Regions from separate parts of the Shewanella sp. MMG014 genome, predicted to be linked through region 2. Evidence: predicted binding sites of a transcription regulator. Region 2 holds the regulator's gene; each other region holds the start of a gene.
What was found. Region 2 encodes sigma-54, which starts transcription at its own class of promoters, with help from an activator protein. Its sites were predicted from a motif close to GTTGGCACGNNNNTNGNNT; they were not measured.
Positions count from the first base shown of each region.

Region 1: the regulator sigma-54 is predicted to act here: its motif matches at 3,476-3,494, upstream of J8L86_RS12280 (TorF family putative porin).
Region 3: the regulator sigma-54 is predicted to act here: its motif matches at 2,708-2,726, upstream of J8L86_RS11635 (P-II family nitrogen regulator).
Region 4: the regulator sigma-54 is predicted to act here: its motif matches at 2,224-2,242, upstream of J8L86_RS01825 (YggN family protein).

Region 1 covers NZ_JAGJDZ010000006.1:320,998-326,021, reverse strand. The annotation lists gene J8L86_RS12300 (SRPBCC family protein) at 1-12, shown strand, start outside; gene J8L86_RS12295 (sodium:alanine symporter family protein) at 317-1,681, shown strand; gene J8L86_RS12290 (hypothetical protein) at 1,733-2,128, shown strand; gene J8L86_RS12285 (hypothetical protein) at 2,159-2,341, opposite strand; gene J8L86_RS12280 (TorF family putative porin) at 2,692-3,384, opposite strand; gene J8L86_RS12275 (HU family DNA-binding protein) at 3,680-3,952, opposite strand; gene J8L86_RS12270 (response regulator) at 4,138-4,935, opposite strand.
Region 2 covers NZ_JAGJDZ010000003.1:199,383-204,406, reverse strand. The annotation lists gene lptC (LPS export ABC transporter periplasmic protein LptC) at 1-335, shown strand, start outside; partial or broken gene lptA (lipopolysaccharide transport periplasmic protein LptA) at 400-882, shown strand; gene lptB (LPS export ABC transporter ATP-binding protein) at 1,140-1,871, shown strand; gene J8L86_RS06135 (RNA polymerase factor sigma-54) at 2,076-3,560, shown strand; gene hpf (ribosome hibernation promoting factor) at 3,585-3,872, shown strand; gene ptsN (PTS IIA-like nitrogen regulatory protein PtsN) at 3,875-4,318, shown strand; gene rapZ (RNase adapter RapZ) at 4,315-5,024, shown strand, end outside.
Region 3 covers NZ_JAGJDZ010000006.1:152,571-157,594, forward strand. The annotation lists gene J8L86_RS11620 (tetratricopeptide repeat protein) at 1-434, opposite strand, end outside; gene J8L86_RS11625 (hypothetical protein) at 622-906, opposite strand; gene J8L86_RS11630 (ammonium transporter) at 1,062-2,312, opposite strand; gene J8L86_RS11635 (P-II family nitrogen regulator) at 2,323-2,661, opposite strand; gene J8L86_RS11640 (polymer-forming cytoskeletal protein) at 3,112-4,470, opposite strand; gene J8L86_RS11645 (response regulator transcription factor) at 4,697-5,024, shown strand, end outside.
Region 4 covers NZ_JAGJDZ010000001.1:440,689-445,712, reverse strand. The annotation lists gene trmB (tRNA (guanosine(46)-N7)-methyltransferase TrmB) at 1-578, shown strand, start outside; gene J8L86_RS01835 (50S ribosome-binding protein YggL) at 637-963, shown strand; gene glsB (glutaminase B) at 972-1,886, shown strand; gene J8L86_RS01825 (YggN family protein) at 2,370-3,200, shown strand; gene J8L86_RS01820 (LysR family transcriptional regulator) at 3,700-4,641, shown strand.

The DNA of each region.
Region 1 (5,024 bases), on a different contig from region 2:
ATTTTGGATTGAATGGGCTTAAGTTTTATTGCATTGCTTGATATTTCTAGGGCGATATAAACACCAAACTGTGAAGGCACTACAATATTAGTAGTGCCTTTTTTATTTATTTAGCCTAATCAATTGACTGATTTATTGAGATTATTGCATTTAATACCTTTGCTTTTAATGATGATGTTTCCAATTTGTGTGTAATGCAGGTAATCTTAATTTTTCTTTAAATGACTTAGCCCTATTGAGTGAAATAGCGGATGAATCAAAAGAAAAACAACTAAAAATAATAACAAGAAATAATTAACGCATTATGAGGTTTTCAATGGAACAAGTGACGGCATTTGTAAATACAGTTAATGGCATAGTGTGGGGCGTTCCCATGTTAGTGATGATTTTAGGAGTGGGATTATTTCTGTCTATCGGACTGAAATTAATGCCAATCCTAAAATTAGGCACAGGCTTTAAGTTATTATGGTCTGGTCGAGATTCATCCGACGATAAACATAAAGGTGAAATTAGTCCGTTTAACGCTTTAATGACTTCACTTTCGGCAACCATTGGTACAGGTAATATTGCCGGTGTTGCAACCGCGATATTTCTTGGTGGACCAGGCGCGTTATTTTGGATGTGGTGTACGGCGTTAGTCGGTATGGCTACCAAGTTTGCAGAAGCTGTCTTAGCGGTTAAATTTCGTGAAAAAGATGGAAATGGTAATCATGTGGGCGGTCCCATGTATTACATCAAGAATGGTTTAGGCAGCAAATGGGCTTGGTTAGGCACGTTATTTGCGCTTTTAGGCTCTCTTGCCGGTTTTGGTATAGGTAACACTGTGCAAACCAACTCAGTTGCTGACGCAATGAGCAGCAACTTTGGTGTGCCTAACTGGATTACTGGTTTAGTGCTGATGGTGCTTGTGGGTGCTGTATTGATGGGTGGTATCAAACGCATCGCAGACGTTGCCGGTAAACTTGTCCCTTTAATGACCCTATTTTATATCACAGCTGGCTTAGCCGTGTTAGTTGTTTATGCTGACCAAGTACCAGCCGCATTTCAGTTGATTATTCATAGTGCATTTAACCCTGTAGCTGCCCAAGGTGGTTTTGCAGGTGCCGCTGTGTGGGCTGCTATTCGTTTTGGTGTCGCTCGTGGTGTGTTCTCAAATGAAGCTGGCTTAGGTAGTGCGCCTATTGCCCATGCTGCTGCGCAAACCAATGAGCCTGTTAAACAAGGCTTAGTGGCGATGTTAGGTACGTTTATCGACACGATTATTGTTTGTTCGATTACCGGTTTGGCTATTATTGTATCGGGAGCATGGACTTCGGGTGAAACAGGCGCTGCGTTAACATCCTTTGCGTTTTCACATGCACTGCCTATGGGAAATTATATTGTTGCCGTTGCATTAGCTGTATTTGCTTTTACGACCATCCTAGGTTGGAGCTTTTACAGTGAAAAATGCATGCAGTATTTATTTGGTGATAAAGTCGTCAAGCCATTTAGATTAATTTGGACCTTAGTGGTACCGATTGGTGCTGTGAGTTCGCTTGAGTTTATTTGGTTACTTGCAGATACATTAAATGCCATGATGGCTATTCCAAACTTGATTGCATTAGCATTGTTAAGCCCTGTGGTATTTGCACTAACCCGTGAATACTTTGCTAAACAAAAGCAGTTAAATGCGCAAGGATAAAAAATGGATTAGGCATACACTGGGATGTGTATGCCAACAAAAAGGGATTTTATGAAGATAGATAACATTATAAGCGTATATACAATCTGTTTGCTGAGTGTCGTGCTTGCTGGTTGTAATGGCGTTAAATTTCGCACCAATGCAGAAGAGTATGTAGTCGCTAAGGTTGAGGCTTCAACCGTTGATTTGTATTCACCAAGTGAACTTTATAATCACGAAAACGACCCATTAGGTGAAGTGTTTACTTCTTTTTGCAGTGTGTCGGCAGATCATTTGCGTTATCCGATTCCAAGTCTAAGCGCATTGAAAAACGATTTAAGAGGTCAAACGGCTGATAGGGGCGGCAATGCACTGGTTATCACTGAATGTGGTGAGCAGAAGTATCCGACTTGCACAGTATATCTGGAGTGCACAGGCTTAGCGTATTACCTTAAGTCGTGGGATTAATTTGGCAAGCTAAGTAAGGTTAAGTGAAGTTTAAAAATCATCTTCTAAGTCGTCACCTAAACTTTTACGTAATTCTGCTTGTTCAAGATAGTCATCTAAGCGTCGTTTAACTTGACGTTTTCGTTCAATAATTTCAGCTGAACGTTTATTTCTTGGTGATACCATTGCGTCGATTTCTGTATCGTTAGGAATGCTTTCAGTAATATTAGCCATTATTCTACCCTCTATTTCATGCTTATTTGTGGTGTCCCTGTGTGACAAATAAGCTGTAAATATCAAAGGTAGCCTTTAGCCGTGCTTTGATATCATGGGTATTGAGCGCTGAAGCTTACGATATTCCTGTAAAACAACCACGAAGAATATGCATTCAAATTGCACCCAAAGGTTTACTTACTCCTATAAATTCAATGTAGCAGTTATTTATTTTTTTGCTTAACGCAGTTATCAAAAAGTTTCTTTGACACACAAAAACGCCACTCATTAGAGTGGCGTTTGAGGTGTAACAATTGGCACGATGCCGACCTAAGCTAGTTCGTATTGGTGCCAGATTGAATGACTATGGCTTATAAACCAAAGCTGTACGAGTAGCCTAGTACAATTTTTGCGTCGTCATCATCTAAATCTGTATCAGATGCAGTAAATGAAACAGTACCGTAATCAGTATCAGAGCTTAACGATACATTGTATTCTGAGTAGCTATCAGTACCATACCAGCTAGTAATGATATCGCCATCTGAATAACCGTAATGCACGCCTAAAGACAGTGATTCAGTTAGTGGGAATGTGAGGTTAGCTTGTGCATACATCATGTCTTTTGAATCAAGTGGATCAGAAGCAATATCATCGCCGCCATTGACAGTGTGTGAATAAGAAACATCTAACCATTTCCATGCTAAACCAACAGTGACTTCACCAAAATCAACACTACCAGGAGAATCTGGGTAGGCATAATAAAGGTAGTTAATATCGTAGCTTAAATCTTCAGTGATATTACCACCGTAACCTGCGTAAATATCTAACTCGTAACTTGTGCCATCACCAAAATCAACGTTTGAAGCCCAACCACCGACATAAAAGCCAGAATCAGCGGCATAATCAATACCACCCTGTACAGCTGCACCGTTATCAGTTTGGCTTACACCACGCCATAGGTAGTTTGACGTCGCGCCGATATTACCGGTGACTTCTGCTAATGCAGAACCAGATAATAATAAGCTTGTAGATAGCGCAATAGCTTTATATAAGGTTTTTTTCATTTTCATTCCCTCAAAGTTTTTATTATTCATTTCACCTGTTGCTTGATTATCGGGCAGCAAGGTTCAATGTTGATTTCATCTGTATGAGTTATTGCTAATGATGTGCCATGTTTATAAATGCTTTACTATTAATGGTTTATGTTCTTTCGCACTATGATGTAGCAAAAATGTTGCATGGTATTGAGGCAGGGGTGCACTTTTTTTGTGCAGTTTTGGGTCGGATTTCTAATAGAAAGGTGATCAATAGACATAAAAAAACCTCCGAAGTGGAGGTTTTATTTTCAAGCAGTTAATCTTAGTTAACGCTATCTTTTAATGTTTTACCCGCTTTGAACTTTGGTACAGTCGCTTCAGCAATTTGAATTTCTTTGCCAGTCTGTGGGTTGCGGCCAGTACGAGCTGCGCGTACAGAGGTTTCAAAAGAACCAAAACCTACGATAGAAATTTTGTCACCATTTTTCATGGCTTCAGTAACAGCTTCTTCAAAAGACTTTAGTGCGCGGCCAGCTTCTGCTTTAGTTAACTCAGCATTTTCTGCAATTTTTGCAATTAATTCACTTTTGTTCATGTTGATATTCTCTGCTTTCCATAGATGTGTTTATTTAAAACTAGATTAACATGCCATAAGCCATGGGGCTTTGAAAGCATTTTATCTGATAAATGTGTAGCAATAGGGCATTTTGGTGACATTTACGACGTAAATGACCCCTTTGCCCAGCTTTTGGGGCGAAAATGACGAGTGCCACAGTAAAATTAATCTTCTAATAGTTGATACAGCAGCTGCTTAACCAGTTTAGGCTCAAAAGGTTTATCGCAAAGTGCATTCACTCCTGCACTTGATACATTACTAAGATGTGTATCATTGGCTTCAGATGAGACCATTAATATTGGGATATGGGATTGCTGACTTTCATTGCGAATATATTGGGTCAGTGCTAGACCGTCGACACTCGGCATGTTGTAGTCTGTGATGACTAGGTCAAACATCTGTTGCTGCATGAGTTCTATTGCTTGCGCCCCATCTTCAGCTTCGCTAATGATTCTAATGCCTAAGTTGCCAATGGTTCGCTTAATGACATTACGTGCCATTCGGCTATCATCAACCACTAATGTACGAATATCTTGTACATCAAAATGACTTAAATCCAGTTCATCGTTGCTGATTAAATCGATGGTTGAATTGAGCGCAGTCGCTAGGTGATCGGCATCGAATGGTTTCGGTAGAATGGCGACGACCCCTGATTGCCTGAACACTTCAAGTTGTTCGCGTCGACACTCACTAGAGACCAGCATAAATTGAATGTCATTAAATTGAGTGCTTTGCTTGATGAAACTGAGCAAGTCGGTTGCTTCGCCATCTGAAAAGTGTAAAGCGCTGATGACTAAATCAGGAGTATGTCTTGAGATAATGTCTTTCGCATCAGTGATACTTGATGCAGTTTGAATGCTATTTACACCTTCTTGTTGTAGGCGTGCGGTGATAATTTTACGCTGAGTATCTGAAGGCTCTAGCAATAAAATTGATAGTTCACTGGGGGATAGGTGGCCCATAAATGACTTCTTCTTATTTATTATAAATGCGTCTTATGGGCACATTTTACCTTAAGCTTCTACGTGAATATAGCTATTCTTGCACAAGA
Region 2 (5,024 bases):
CCCTATTCACTGAGCCTGTATACCTTATCTATCCAGAAAACGGCGAAGCTGAGTGGCAATTAACCGCTGAATTAGGCAAGCTTAATAAAGAAACTGGTAAAGTGGTGCTAGAAAAAAATGTTATTATTGATGCAATAAACATCAATGAACCAGTACAATCGCTAACCACAAGTATGCTTGCATTAGATTTAAATACCATGATCATGACGTCTGATCGACAGATTAATGTCTCAGGACAAGATTTTAAAATACAAGGCTTAGGCCTTTATGCTGATTTAAATGCCGAAGAGTTAGAGCTTTTAAGTCAGGTAGAAGGAACATATGAAGCAAAGTAAAACACTGACATTTTCACTCAATAAGCTTATGAAAACAGACTTTATTAGAAAAAGTATTCTGGGTATGAGCCTAATGGGATTGAGCTTAGTGACAGTCACCGGCGCTCATGCCAAAGAAGGTGATTTACAACAAGAGCTTAAAGTCGCTGCCGTCAGCCAAAAAGCAGATATTAAAAACAACCAAGTGATTTTCTTCGGCCCAGTGAATGTGACGCAAGGCACCATTAATATTAATGCCGATCAATTACGTGCATTCAGTGAAGAATCAGGTGGCAAAAAAACCATGATTGCGACAGGTAATCCAGCCACATTCTCACAAGAACTCGATGATGGCCGTATCGGTACCGCAAGTGCAAACGAAATAAAATATGAGCTTTCGACCAGTATTTTAACCTTAAAAGGCAATGCAAAACTTGACCAGGCAGGCAGTCAGGTTACTGGTAATCTCATTAGCTATAATATTGATAAACAGCAACTGATCGCTGAAAGCACAGGTGAAGGAAAAGACAGAGTTATCACAATTTTTCAGCCAGAAAATTACCCTGACTTGAATAAAGAAAACGAAGAACTTGATAACTCAGACGAAGCGCCGTTAGAAAATAATGATTCGCTTGATAACCCAGATGCTGATACGACTGACAATGCATCTAACAATGTAACTGAGAATCAAACAGTGACTCCTGAGGCAAATGCTGTTGAAACTAACACTGATGCCCTCCTTGAATCAGTCACCCCTCAAGAATCTGATATTCAAAACTCAACCAATGCAGACATAACGACCCCTGCGGCAGAGCAAAAGCAATAATGACACAAATTACCTTAACAGCTGAGAACTTAGCAAAAAGCTATAAAAGCCGCCAAGTTGTCAAAAACGTTAGCCTAACCGTTAAAACGGGTCAGATTGTTGGTCTTTTAGGGCCAAATGGTGCAGGTAAAACCACAACCTTTTATATGGTTGTTGGCTTAGTCAAAAGCGATAAAGGTCGTATTTTGATTGATTCTGACGACTTGACTGCAGACCCAATGCATTTACGTGCTCGTAAAGGTATTGGTTACTTACCTCAAGAAGCCAGTATTTTTAGAAAACTCACTGTGCACGATAACATCATGGCAGTGCTGCAAACCCGTAAAACCTTATCGAGTGAGCAACGAATCGAAGAGTTAGAGCACTTATTAGAAGAGTTCAATATTACCCATATTCGTGACAGCCAAGGTATGGCTCTATCAGGTGGTGAACGTCGACGTGTAGAAATAGCACGCGCTTTAGCCGCCAATCCTAAGTTTATTTTATTAGATGAACCATTTGCGGGTGTTGATCCTATCTCTGTGATAGATATTAAGAAAATTATTCAACAACTAAAAAATCGTGGTCTTGGCGTATTGATTACCGACCATAATGTCCGTGAAACACTTGATGTATGTGAGCGTGCGTATATTGTCAGCCACGGAGATTTAATTGCTGAAGGTACGCCTGCTGAGATCTTAGACAATCAGCAAGTCAGGTCAGTATACTTAGGTGAGCAATTCAAGCTATAGTTAGCATTCTTTAGTGTACAAGCATGGCATTTTCGCGGCCAACCAGTCCCACTTTTTAGCGTTATACACTAGACTCAAAACGTAACGCTAATTTTTGGCAAAGTAGAACCCAAGTTCGGTTAAAGTCTAGCTAACACTTACAAAAGTGCTAGACCCATAACATTGTAGTCGCGATGATGAAATTCAATTAGGGATAAGCGGTAAATGAAAGCCTCACTCCAACTTAAAATGGGTCAACACCTGACAATGACCCCGCAGTTGCAACAAGCCATTCGCTTATTGCAACTTTCCTCTTTGGAGCTACAGCAAGAAATTCAGCAAGCACTTGACTCAAATCCTCTTCTTGAGCTTGAGGATGAGTTTGCCAAAGCAAAAGAACCAGTCAAAGACAATGCTCAGCAAACTGACACCGATTTTAGCGATAACAGCCAAGTCAGCGTAGAAAAAGACACCTCATCAGTCGATACCACAGAGTCACTTACGAAAGAGTCCATGCCTGAAGACTTACCAATGGATACCACTTGGGATGAAGTCTACACCGCCTCTCCTAACTCAGGTTCTGGCGCTGTAAGCCGTGATGACGATATGCCATTTCAAGGTGAAACGACTGAAGGTTTGTACGAACATTTAGAATGGCAAAAAAACTTAACCCCATTTTCTGAAAATGACCTCGCCATTGCGACAGCCATCATCGACGCAATTGATGATAGAGGTTACTTAACCCAATCAACAGAAGATATTCTCGATGCACTCGGTCTTGAGGATATTGAACTTGATGAGGTTGAAGCCGTATTAAAGCGTGTACAACATTTTGATCCAGTGGGTGTCGCTGCAAGAAATTTAAGCGAATGTTTGATGATTCAATTGGGACAATACCCAAGCGAAATCCCTTGCATAGAAAATGTAAAATTACTGATATCTGAACACCTAGATTTAATAGCAGGCCGTGATTTCAGATTACTAATGCGTAAAACCAAGCTTAAAGAAGATGATTTACGCGAAGCGATTCAATTTATCCAAACACTGAACCCTCGCCCAGGGTTACAAATTACTCCAATCAAAGATGAGTACGTCATCCCAGATGTCACAGTGTTTAAAAAGAATGGCCGTTGGGTCGTTGAATTAAACCCAGATAATATGCCTAAAATAGGCGTAAATCAGCAATATGCGGCCATGGCAAAAGGCTCAGCCAATCAAGCTGACAGCCAATTCATTCGCGGTCACTTACAAGAAGCCAAATGGTTTATTAAAAGTATTGAAAGCCGCAATGAAACCCTGTTAAAAGTGGCAAATTGTATTGTTCAATTCCAGCAAGGTTTCTTTGAGTTCGGCGAAGAAGCCATGAAGCCTATGGTATTAAATGATATTGCCGAAGCGGTAGAGATGCATGAATCGACCATCTCACGGGTTACAACTCAAAAATATATGCACACCCCTCGCGGCCTTTTTGAACTAAAATACTTCTTCTCTAGCCACGTAAGTACCGATGATGGCGGAGAGTGTTCTTCTACAGCAATCAGAGCCTTTATCAAAAAGCTGGTCGCCGCAGAAAACCAGAAAAAGCCACTTAGCGATAGTAAAATGGCGACGCTACTGGCAGAACAAGGGATCAATGTTGCTCGGCGTACGATCGCCAAATATCGTGAAGCAATGCTCATCCCTCCCTCAAACCAACGCAAAAGCTTATAAGCCTTTGTTATTGGAGGATGATCTATGCAAATTAACCTGACTGGACACCATATCGAAATTACTCAATCTTTACGTGAGTATGTGCAAACTAAGTTTTCAAAGCTTGAACGTCACTTCGAACAGATCAATAATGTTCACGTTGTGCTCAATGTACAAAAGTTACAACAGATTGCCGAAGCTAAATTGCACCTCAAAGGAGGTGAAGTTTTTGCCGTATCTCAAAACGCAGATATGTATGTCGCAATTGACGCCCTGATAGACAAATTAGACCGTCAGGTAATTAAACACAAAGAGAAGTTAATTAAACACTAACGATGGAACTTCGCACCATCCTGCAGCCGGCGTGCACTACCTGTGCCACTCCGGGCAGTAAGAAAAAGGTACTGGAACTTATCAGCAATTTAATGGCTGACCAGTACCCTACTCTATCTTCACAAGCTATTTTCGAAAGTTTAATAGCACGTGAAAAAATGGGTAGCACAGGTATCGGCAATGGCATTGCGATTCCACATGGGCGTTTAGACGACATTGAATCGCCGATCGCTATTTTGATCAAATGTGAAGAAGCTATCGACTTTGATGCTATTGATAAGAAGCCAGTAGACATTTTATTTGCCTTATTGGTTCCTTCTGAGCAATGTCAGCAACACTTAAGCACGTTATCAAGTATGGCTGAGAAATTAAGCGATAAACTCATCCTTAAAAGACTTCGAAAGAGTCATGACGCTACAGAACTGTATCAGGTTATTACTGCATGAAACTTGTCATCGTATCAGGACGATCGGGCTCAGGTAAGTCAGTTGCTTTAAGAGTGTTAGAGGATTTAGGTTATTACTGTGTTGATAACCTACCTCTCCCACTGATTGGCAGCCTACTAGAGCAGCTAAAAGGAAATAACGAACTTGTCGCCATCAGTGTTGATGTGCGTAATATCGAAGAGCAAGGCAAAGTATTAGAGCAGCAAATCGCTTTGTTGTCCGACGATACCACGATCATTAGTTTATTTTTAAATGCCAATGATCAAGTACTGCTTAAACGATACAGTGAAACACGTCGATTACACCCGCTGTCAAAAAATCAAATCTCATTACAAGAAGCGATTCAACTTGAAGGTCGATTGCTCGAGCCAATCGCCAAAATGGTTGATCACTACATCGACACATCTCAGCTGAATATTTACGATTTGAGCGATCAAGTCCGACAAATTCTTATGGGCAGTGTTGATAAAGAATTAGTCATTCACTTTGAATCATTTGGATTCAAGCACGGTATGCCTACTGAAGCCGACTTTATGTTTGATGTCCGCTTTTTGCCAAACCCACATTGGGAGCCTGAGTTAAGACCATTAACGGGTCTTGATCAACCAGTACAAGAATTCTTAGGCAGACAACCCCTAGTCAATAAGTTCATCTGGCAGATTGAGAATTTATTTGATACTTGGATGCCGCATCTTGAGCGCAATAA
Region 3 (5,024 bases), on a different contig from region 2:
GCTATTGCAGTAGACAGCACAACTAAAGACATGCAATTGCCTGCTCGTTCTTGTGCGGTAACGCTGGCCATTCGCGTATAATGATCACGATATTCAAATCCACCATTTTCTGCATCAATGTACTCAGCAAGCCAAACATTAACCGGCTTTTTATTTCCAACAACTCCACCTGAGCGGGCATAGGCTTTTTTAATCTCATTAACCATGCCTTCAGGTAACTCATAGATTGTTTCAGTTGCTGGTATTGCCGTTGGCGTGAAATAGCTGTCATTAAACAACTCTGTGGCATTGGCTGAACTTTGATGGGGTTGAGTGCTAGAGCAGCCAAAAAGAAAGAGAGGTAATAGCAATGCCAAACAAAGGCTTAGCTGTATATTATTGCGAGGTAAAATTGCATTATTATTTTTTTTGTTATTTTCATATTTTTGAAACATATTTATGCCCCGTACAAAACACCTTTATTAAGCATAGATGCATGTACGAAAATTGAGATATATAAATGTGACAAAAAATATTTTCAATAAGGTTAAGGCTGTTCAGCAACAATCAACTGAAACAGAATAAACTGGGCAATGTATATCGCTAAGAACATAGCGAAGCACATCACCAAGAAGATAGTAATTACTTTACTTGTGGTATTTTAGGCGGGTCAATTTGAATAAATAACTCTTGATTTTGATGCATGTAAGGTCGGTACATACTGCCTGCACAATTATAATAATGGTATGGGACAGCGACTGCGAGGCACCCTAAAGGCAACGCTTGAAGGATTTGAATTTGTTGTTGCATACGTAGCATTTCTTGCCACTGATGATCCTGCTGAACCGCATCTCTAACGGCAAAGGCATCAAAGGGGTCAGATGATTTACGAACCACAACTTTACCCGCATGGCTTAGCGTAGTCATCGTTATTCCCGCAAGTGCTATAACACTAATAAGAAGCGTTAACCTAAGTGACTTAGCCATAGTGAGACCTATTCAAATAAGAGCATTGGTATTTCATCAGTATAACAAAAAAGCAGAGCTAAATAGCTCTGCTTTTATACACGATTTTTCAGTTATTAACCCGCTGATTTAATCGATACAAACTCTGGGTATGCATCAACACCACAGTCTGATGCATCCATACCGTTATACTCTTCTTCTTCAGTAACACGAATACCAACAGTTGCTTTAAGGACAAACCAAACAGCAAATGAAGCGGCAAATACCCAAGTGAAGATTGCTGCAGCACCAAATAACTGCGAGCCAAAGCTTGCGTCAGCATTTGATAATGGCACTAGCATTAAGCCTAGGAAACCACATACACCATGCACCGAAATTGCACCTACTGGGTCATCGATTTTAATGCGGTCAAAACCAACGATTGAGAAAATAACCACACCACCAGCAACGACACCGATAACTGCAGACATCAATAATGAAGGCGATAATGGGTCAGCGGTAATAGCTACTAAACCAGCTAATGCACCATTTAAAATCATGGTTAAATCAGCTTTACCCCAAACAATTTTACAAACAATGAGTGCTGATACTGCACCAAATGCGGCTGCAGAGTTTGTGTTAACAAAGATTTTTGCTACTGCTGATGCATTTTCAGCATCTGATACTAATAACTGAGAACCACCGTTAAAACCAAACCAACCCATCCATAGGATAAACATACCTAATGTCGCCATTGGTAAGTTTGAACCAGGAATTGGGTTTACTGCGCCATTCGCGCCGTATTTCCCTTTACGAGCTCCAAGTAACAGTACGCCAGCAATCGCTGCTGCTGCACCAGCCATGTGCACGATACCACTACCTGCAAAATCAACAAAACCAGCAGCAGAAATGAAACCACCACCCCATGTCCAGTATCCTTCAATTGGGTAAATAACACCTGTTAATACCACTGAGAAAAGTAAAAATGACCATAGCTTCATACGTTCAGCAACAGCACCAGACACAATCGACATTGCAGTAGCGACAAACACAACTTGGAAGAAGAAATCTGACTCAAGTGCGTGATCCGCATCGGCTGATTGTGACCCTATTAATGAACCAAATGAAGGTAACCAACCCGCTTCAACATTATCAACATACATAATGTTGTAACCGACAAGTAGGTACATGACACAGGCAATTGAATATAAACAAACGTTTTTAGTTAAAATTTCTGTGGTGTTCTTTGAACGAACTAAACCCGCTTCAAGCATGGCAAAACCTGCTGCCATCCACATCACTAACGCACCTGAAATCAAAAAGTAGAATGTATCTAGTGCAAATCGTAATTCTGTTACTGTTGTTCCTAACGCTGCTAACTCTTCCATTTCAGCCCCCTTATAATGCTTCGTTATCAAGCTCACCCGTACGAATACGGATTGCTTGTTCAAGATCAGTTACGAAAATTTTGCCGTCACCAATCTTGCCGGTGTGAGCTGCTGTTGTGATAGCTTCAATTAGCATGTCTAAATTTTCAGATTTTGTCGCAATTTCTAATTTTACTTTAGGAAGAAAATCAACTTGATATTCTGCGCCACGATAAAGTTCTGTGTGACCTTTTTGACGTCCAAAGCCTTTAACTTCAGTAACAGTCATTCCCTCAATGCCCATTCCTGCAATTGCTTCTCGGACATCATCCAATTTAAACGGCTTGATGATAGCGCTGACGAGTTTCATCTCGACCTCCAAAAGTGTGATTGTTATAAATTTGTTTGCAATAACAATTCAATCATTAGGCCAAACTTGTAAGATAATGTTTTTGTTGAAATATTTAATTTATTGCAGTCAATAACCTCAAACTTTCGCACCATATAAGTGCAGCGCTATTTCGGTGCGCACAAGATTAGCGCATCCTTCTCGTCTCCAAAATTGACTCAAAAGAGCTATTAATTCATTCGTGTTCTAATAGAAATAAGCACTCAATAACAATTGAAACTCCAAGAAGAAAAGTAAACTTACGGATAAAAATCAAAACAACGATAGATTAAAGGATGGGCTAAAGAAGTTGGTATGTTGTCAAAATCTGAGGAAAAAAAGCGTTGCGCCGAGTGGTATCACACTGGGTTTCAGGCATAAAAAAGACCCTCAAATGAGGGCCTTTAAACATGTAAAATTAAGCTTTAAGGCTTATAAATTGCCCGCTGTTGTCGTTGCTTCTTCAGTCGCTTCAGCCGCTTCTGTAGAGTCAGCTCGCTCTTCTGCTAATAAATCAGCAAGTAGGCTATCAACTTTTGTTTTGTCATCTTCAACTGACGCTGCAGCACTTTCGACAATATCATCAGCTTCTGTATTGATGTCGGCAGTCAATTCACTGTCAACGCCTTCTAGTTCTGCTAATAAATCAGCTTGTTCATCAGCCAAAGTCTCATTGATAGACTCATCAACACTGTCAGAAGACGTTTCGCTAACATCTGCAACAAGCTCTGTCGCCGCTTCAGCTTCAACGGCTTTAGCTGCTGCAGCTTGATCTAGCTCAGCGAGGGCTGTTTCAGCATCAATAACTTCAACTGCTGCAGTAGTTTCAACGTTGGCAATACTTGCATCTTCTACTGCTGGTTCAGATTTTGCTGATTGCGTGTTCGTCGTTGAATTAATTTTCGCCATCAAGGCTTCGCCTAATTCAGGCTTTATAACTACTGCACCAGCTGCCGCTGCAGCTAATACCACACCGGCAACAACAAATTTAGTCGCACCTGATTTCTTTTGTTGCGCTTTTTCTGCTGCTGCTTTTGCCGCTAACTGAGCTTGAGGATTTGGTTGTGGCTTAATCTCAAGTTTTGACATCGGCTTAGGCGCTGGCATTGGTTCGCTTTCTGGCACGCTATTTAATGGTGCAGGAGTACGAATCTCTTGTGCTTGAGCCGGTTTTTCTGACTTGACATCAGTCTTAACTGTCATTTCATCAGCGACAAACTCTGGCTTAATCTCAGGCGTTACATCAGGCTTTATTTCAGTTTTTACTTTAGGAGTGTCAACAGCAACGTTAGTAATAGGCTCGGCCATTACGTTAACATTACTCACTTTTGCAGCCTGAGCTATCGGCGCCTCTGCAATAGGCGCTTCAGGCTTTGGGGATGCGTAAGCCGGCTCATCATTAAAAGGTTGAGAATAAGGAGCAACAGGCTGTTCATCAGCTGCTAGCTCAGGTAATACACCTTGCTCAGGGCCTTTAGTTCTTGCACCTAAGAATTGACCACCATCATAAATTTCCATTTTATGACTCGAAACATCACCTTCAACCACACCAGAGCTTACGATAACGAGACTGTTACAGTGTAATTTTCCTTTGAAAACACCACAAACACGTAACTCTTGACAGTAAAGTTCACCGTCAATTTCGCCACCTACTTCAATTTTAACTTGGTCTGTTGAACGAATAACACCTTTGACTTGACCAGCGATCAAAGCAGGTCCTTTTACCGTCATTTCTCCATCCAATGAAGTCTCGGGACCGATAAAAGTCACCCCATTTCCTTTGTTATTCATACCCAGCAGTATCCTTTTATTATAAATTTTCGACTTATAGTAAACTAACTAATTAAAAACAACAAATAACATTGCATTTACATAAAATTCACCTTGTAAACATTTCGGATCAATTAAATTGCTAACTCATCACTTATTGCTGGACACTGTGATTAAGAATAATTATTATTCACGAACCTATTGTTAAGGATCTTCAATAGTCGAGTTTTATAAACAAGGATGTGACATGATTGTATCGGATATTTTTTTAGGTGAAATACCTGAAAGTTTGACCCAACAGCTTTGCCAGATTACTGAACTTTTAAAGTGTAATACCATTAGCCACGACCCGCTTAACCTCCAGTGGCAACAAGCAGAGCACCACAAAAAAATTCTACTGCACTATGTCAGTGATCCCAAATTACACATCCCTAACTTATCGGCAGAATTACTTGCAGACGGCAAACATTTGGCTTTTTGCCCTCAATTGACCTCTGACACTGAAAGTTTGCTCATCGCAAATGGGTTTCATGGTGGACTGTCTTTTGATGCATCGATTATTGAGATCATCGAAG
Region 4 (5,024 bases), on a different contig from region 2:
ATTATACCCCTGAACCTATCAATCTTACTGAGATTTTTAATCGTGACGCGGATACAGTGTTAGAAATTGGTTTTGGTATGGGGGCATCACTTGTTGAGATGGCTAACGCTGCGCCAGAACTAAACTATATTGGTATCGAAGTGCATAAACCGGGTGTTGGTGCTTGTTTAGTCGATGCTGGTAAAGCTGGGGTAACTAACTTACGTGTTTATCATCATGATGCGATGGAAGTATTAGAAAATAGTATTGCTGATGGTTCGTTAGCGAGAGTCCAACTATTTTTCCCTGATCCATGGCACAAAAAACGTCACCATAAGCGCCGTATCGTACAAGCTGAGTTCGCTCAACTAATCCGTCGTAAGCTTAAAATTGGTGGTGTCTTCCACATGGCGACAGATTGGGAAAATTACAGTGAACATATGCTAGAAGTGATGTCTGCTGCTGATGGTTATAAAAACCAGTCAGCAACTAATACTGTCGTTGAGCGTCCTGAACATCGCCCATTAACTAAATTTGAAGCTCGAGGCCATCGCTTAGGTCATGGTGTTTGGGACTTGATGTTTGAGCGAGTAAGCTAAGCTTATTCCTCAACTTGTTATAACAATATCTTCATTTAATACTAACTAGGATAAAAACATGGCTAAGAATCGTACTCGCCGTTTACGTAAAAAGTTACGCGTTGATGAGTTCCAAGAACTTGGTTTTGATGTCAACTGGACGTTCGAAGAATCAATTTCTGAAGAGGATATTGATAAAGCTGTTGACGAGTTTATCGATCAAGTTATCGAGCCTCGTAAATTAGGCTTCCATGGCGGCGGTCATAAAATGTGGGAAGGTATTATTGCAACGCAGCAAATCGGTAAATGTACTGAAGAAGACGTTGCTGCTGTGAAAGCATTTTGGGAATCGAAAAAAGTGCCTCAACTTGAAGTTAGTGCACTTTATGATATCTGGTGGGGCTAATATAGCCGATGCCTGAGCAAATATTGCTAGAACAAGTGGTCGACAAAGTTCGGCCACTTATTGGTTCTGGGAAGGTCGCAAACTACATACCAGCATTGGGTAATGTCGATCCGAATAAAATTGCCATAGCAGTCACCACAGCTGATGGTCAAACTGTGGGCGCTGGCGACTATCTTGAGCCATTTTCAATTCAAAGTATCTCCAAAGTATTTAGTTTAACTCTGGCGTTGAGTTTGTATTCTGAAGATGAAATTTGGTGTCGAGTAGGTAAAGAACCTTCGGGTCAGTCCTTTAATTCGCTTGTACAAGTTGAATTAGAACGCGGGATCCCGCGAAATCCCTTTATTAATGCCGGTGCTTTAGTGATTGCCGATTTGATTCAAGCAAGACAAAGCGCCCCTAAGCATCGTATGTTGGAAGAAGTACGAAAGCTTAGTGGTAACTCACATATTTGTTTTGACAAGAATGTGGCTAACTCTGAGTTCAAATTCAGCGCTAGAAATGCCTCTATTGCTTACTTAATGAAGTCTTTTGGAAATTTCGAAGGTAATGTTGATACGGTATTAAAAAGTTACTTTCATTACTGTTCATTAAAAATGAACTGCGCGGATTTATCAAAAGCGATGTTCTATTTAGCTAATCGAGGGAAAACCTTACAAGGTCATCAGTTGATTACACCTGTACAAACTCGCCAGCTGAATGCTTTGCTTGCTACATCAGGTTTATATGATGGTGCAGGGGAGTTTGCCTATCGAGTTGGTATGCCGGGTAAAAGTGGCGTAGGCGGTGGCATCATTGCTGTAATTCCTGGAGACATGTCCATTTGTGTTTGGTCACCTGAACTTGATCAAAATGGCAACTCACTCGCTGGCACACACATGCTAGAACACCTTTCGCAATCTCTAGGCCGCTCGATATTTTAAAAGCGGCTTAATGCTTTTTACTTCAATACGTCGTATTTCAAGTCTTTCCTCTTCAATACTTTCAGTCTCAATACTTTCAGTTTCAAAACTTTAGGTTTCAAAATCTTACGGTTCAAAATTTTCAGCCCCAAGACGGCTGAATTATAACCTGCTCTAATTAGGCGATCTTTATTCTGCTATCGGCGCAGAAAAGCGCTGATGAACTTATATTATTAATGTGTGAAATAAACCACTTTATGGTTAATCTCACGCAAACTGAGTAAACTTTTTTAGTAATCCCGCCTAATTCGTTGCTAGAATGTTTTCTTAATTGTTTGAAATATAATGATTTATCTATTTTGGCACGCTGTGTGCTTTATATGGATTAAGTAAAGCGTTCTTTAACTGGCGCTAAGTCACTTAATAGAGTTTTGGTTCACTTATTATTAAAAATACAGTCTAGTCGTGAAAGATTGTATTTGTTTAACAGCAAGGAAATGGCTAATGAAAACGTTAAATTATACCAACACAGGGTTACTTAAAGGCATTGCATTATCAGGATTAATTTTTACAGCTGGCGCCTTCAACCCTGCAATGGCTAAACTGTCAATTGAAGATCAGCAATGCAATGTAACCTTAAATTATGATGTGACGGTAGAACCGCAAAAACTACTCGTTAGTGAAAAAGGCCAAGAGTTATATCGTGTCGAAATGGGCGAATTATTTGTTGAAGGTAATAAAATTAAACTTAACGCTAAGCAACAAAACTTAGTGTCAGATTATTCTGAAGGCTTATCTAAGCAAGTTCCAGAAATTATCGATCTCGTTAATGAAGTCGTCGTACTTGCCACCGACGCTGTGAGTTTAGCGCTTACGCCAATTTTTGGTGATGCGACAGGGGCTAAGCTTGATGAAATGTTAGCAGGCATTCAAAGCCGCTTGGATGAAGCTGCTTATCAGCAAGGCGATAAATTCTATCTAAGAGCGACTGAATCATCAATTGAGCAAGCATTCAATGAAGACTTCCAGAAAGAAATGGAAGCGATGATAGAAAATTCTATGGGCAGTTTTATGATGGCCCTTGGTGCTGAAATGATGTCTTCAGAAGGTGGTAGCTTCGAAGAGAAAATGGACTCGTTCGGAAAGAAAATGGAAAAAATGGGCGAGGATATTGAGTTACAAGTTGCTGAGCAATCAGAAGCTATCGAAGCGAAAGCTGAAAAGATTTGTGAAGACTTTGAAGAACTTATGATTATAGAAGGTGAGATGCGCCAGTCTATCCCTCAGTTGTCTGATTACCAATTAGCAACATTAGATCACGAGTTATATGAGTAATTTATCTTGAGTGACTCTTTAAGCTTGAGTGAAGCTTAAGGTAATAACAATTACCTATTCTTTAGCGGTAATTATTCATTATCTTGATTGTTCAATTTATAGCATTGTTAAAATGTACCTGACCTTCCCCTGCAACCTTTTGCAGGGGCTTTTTCGTTATTAATCCGCTTAATCCCCTTATTCAACGACATTTCTAAGAAACTAATTATTTGTTCTGATAAAAAAATTGTATATTATAAATATAGAGCCATTTATAGTTTTTTTGGTATACTCCTAAAATTATAAAACTGAATTGCTAACCTATTAACTTATTGTTTTAGTTTTGGTTGGTTATTCAAGATAACGGATTATCTGTATTTAATTTCTTTTTTGGTGTTCTGTGTATTATTTTTACACTGCATTCCTGACTGATTTTTGCTCAGTTTTGTTTCGGGCAAGTTACAGTTATTTGCATACCAAAAACTATTTTTAATGTCGTAAACAGCGTAAGGCGACTCCAATGTTAGAACTGTTAGAACCTATTGCTATTTTTACTCATGTTGCCCGTGCTGGTAGTTTCAGCGCTGCAGCGAGAAGACTGAGTATATCTAAATCCAAAGTAAGTACTCAGGTTGCTGATCTTGAACATAAACTTGGGGTTCAACTTATTCAACGTACTACACGTAGTTTGAGTCTTACTGAGGCCGGGAACTTACTTTATATCCAAGGTGAAGAGCTGCTAAGAGATGCAGAGCAAGCCGTGGCGAGTGTGCACAATCTTAATGATGCTACTCGTGGTGTATTGAAAGTAGGTATTTCGCAGTCGTTCGGTACTATGCATATTATCCCTGCATTACCTGAGTTTATGGCTAAACACCCTGAGTTAGAGCTACAGGTTAGCTTATTGGATCATAAGGTTGACGTGGTCAGCGAAGGGTTAGATTTACTATTAACTATGTCTGAGCAATTACCTTTGGGCATGGTGGCACGTCCTTTAATGAAGTGTCAGTTCCTTTTAGCTGCATCACCTGAGTATATTGCTCAACATGGCACAATTTCTCGCCCAGAACAGTTAGTTGATCATAACTGTCTTGTATATCAAGGTGAGTGGCATGAACACAGTATGTGGCAGTTCAAGAAAGGTGAAGATTACTGTGAGATCGGTGTTTCTGGTAACTTCCGTGTTGATAATGCACCTGCACTTAAATCCGCCGCTGTCAGCGGCTTAGGCATTGCGTATCTTGCAAGTTACCTCATGGAAGACGAAATTGAGCAAGGGACTTTAGTTCCTTTACTACCTGATTGGCAGTTAACCAATAACTTACCACTTCAAGCGGTTTACCCTCGTCGTAAACATCTTGCACCAAAAGTCAGCGCATTCATTGACTTTATTAAGGGGCACATTGGTAGCACGCCATACTGGGATGCTAAATTTGATCACTTATACAAATTACGTAAATAAATACGCATATAAGGGTTAAATTACGTAAGAATATATGGAAACATTGTTCGAAATTTAAAATAAAGCCGCTCATTATTGTGCGGCTTTTTTATTTTTCATTAAAAAACAGGTGGTTAATTGTTTGTGTTTGAAAAATGTACAGTGTATTTTTTGTTTTGTAGCTAAAACAATTTAAACGGTACGACTTGAACTATGTTCTTAAATCAATACAATAGATTTCAGTTGATTCGGAATGGTTTGAGTCACGCATCTTGTTGAGAAATGACCCCTTTTCATCAAAATGTGCAAACCAGCAACTTCGCAAGTTTTGAATCACTGCTGGCAACGGTTTTAAAATTAGAACAATGCCGGCTTTGAAACCATCATCCTAGTTTATATTGGTT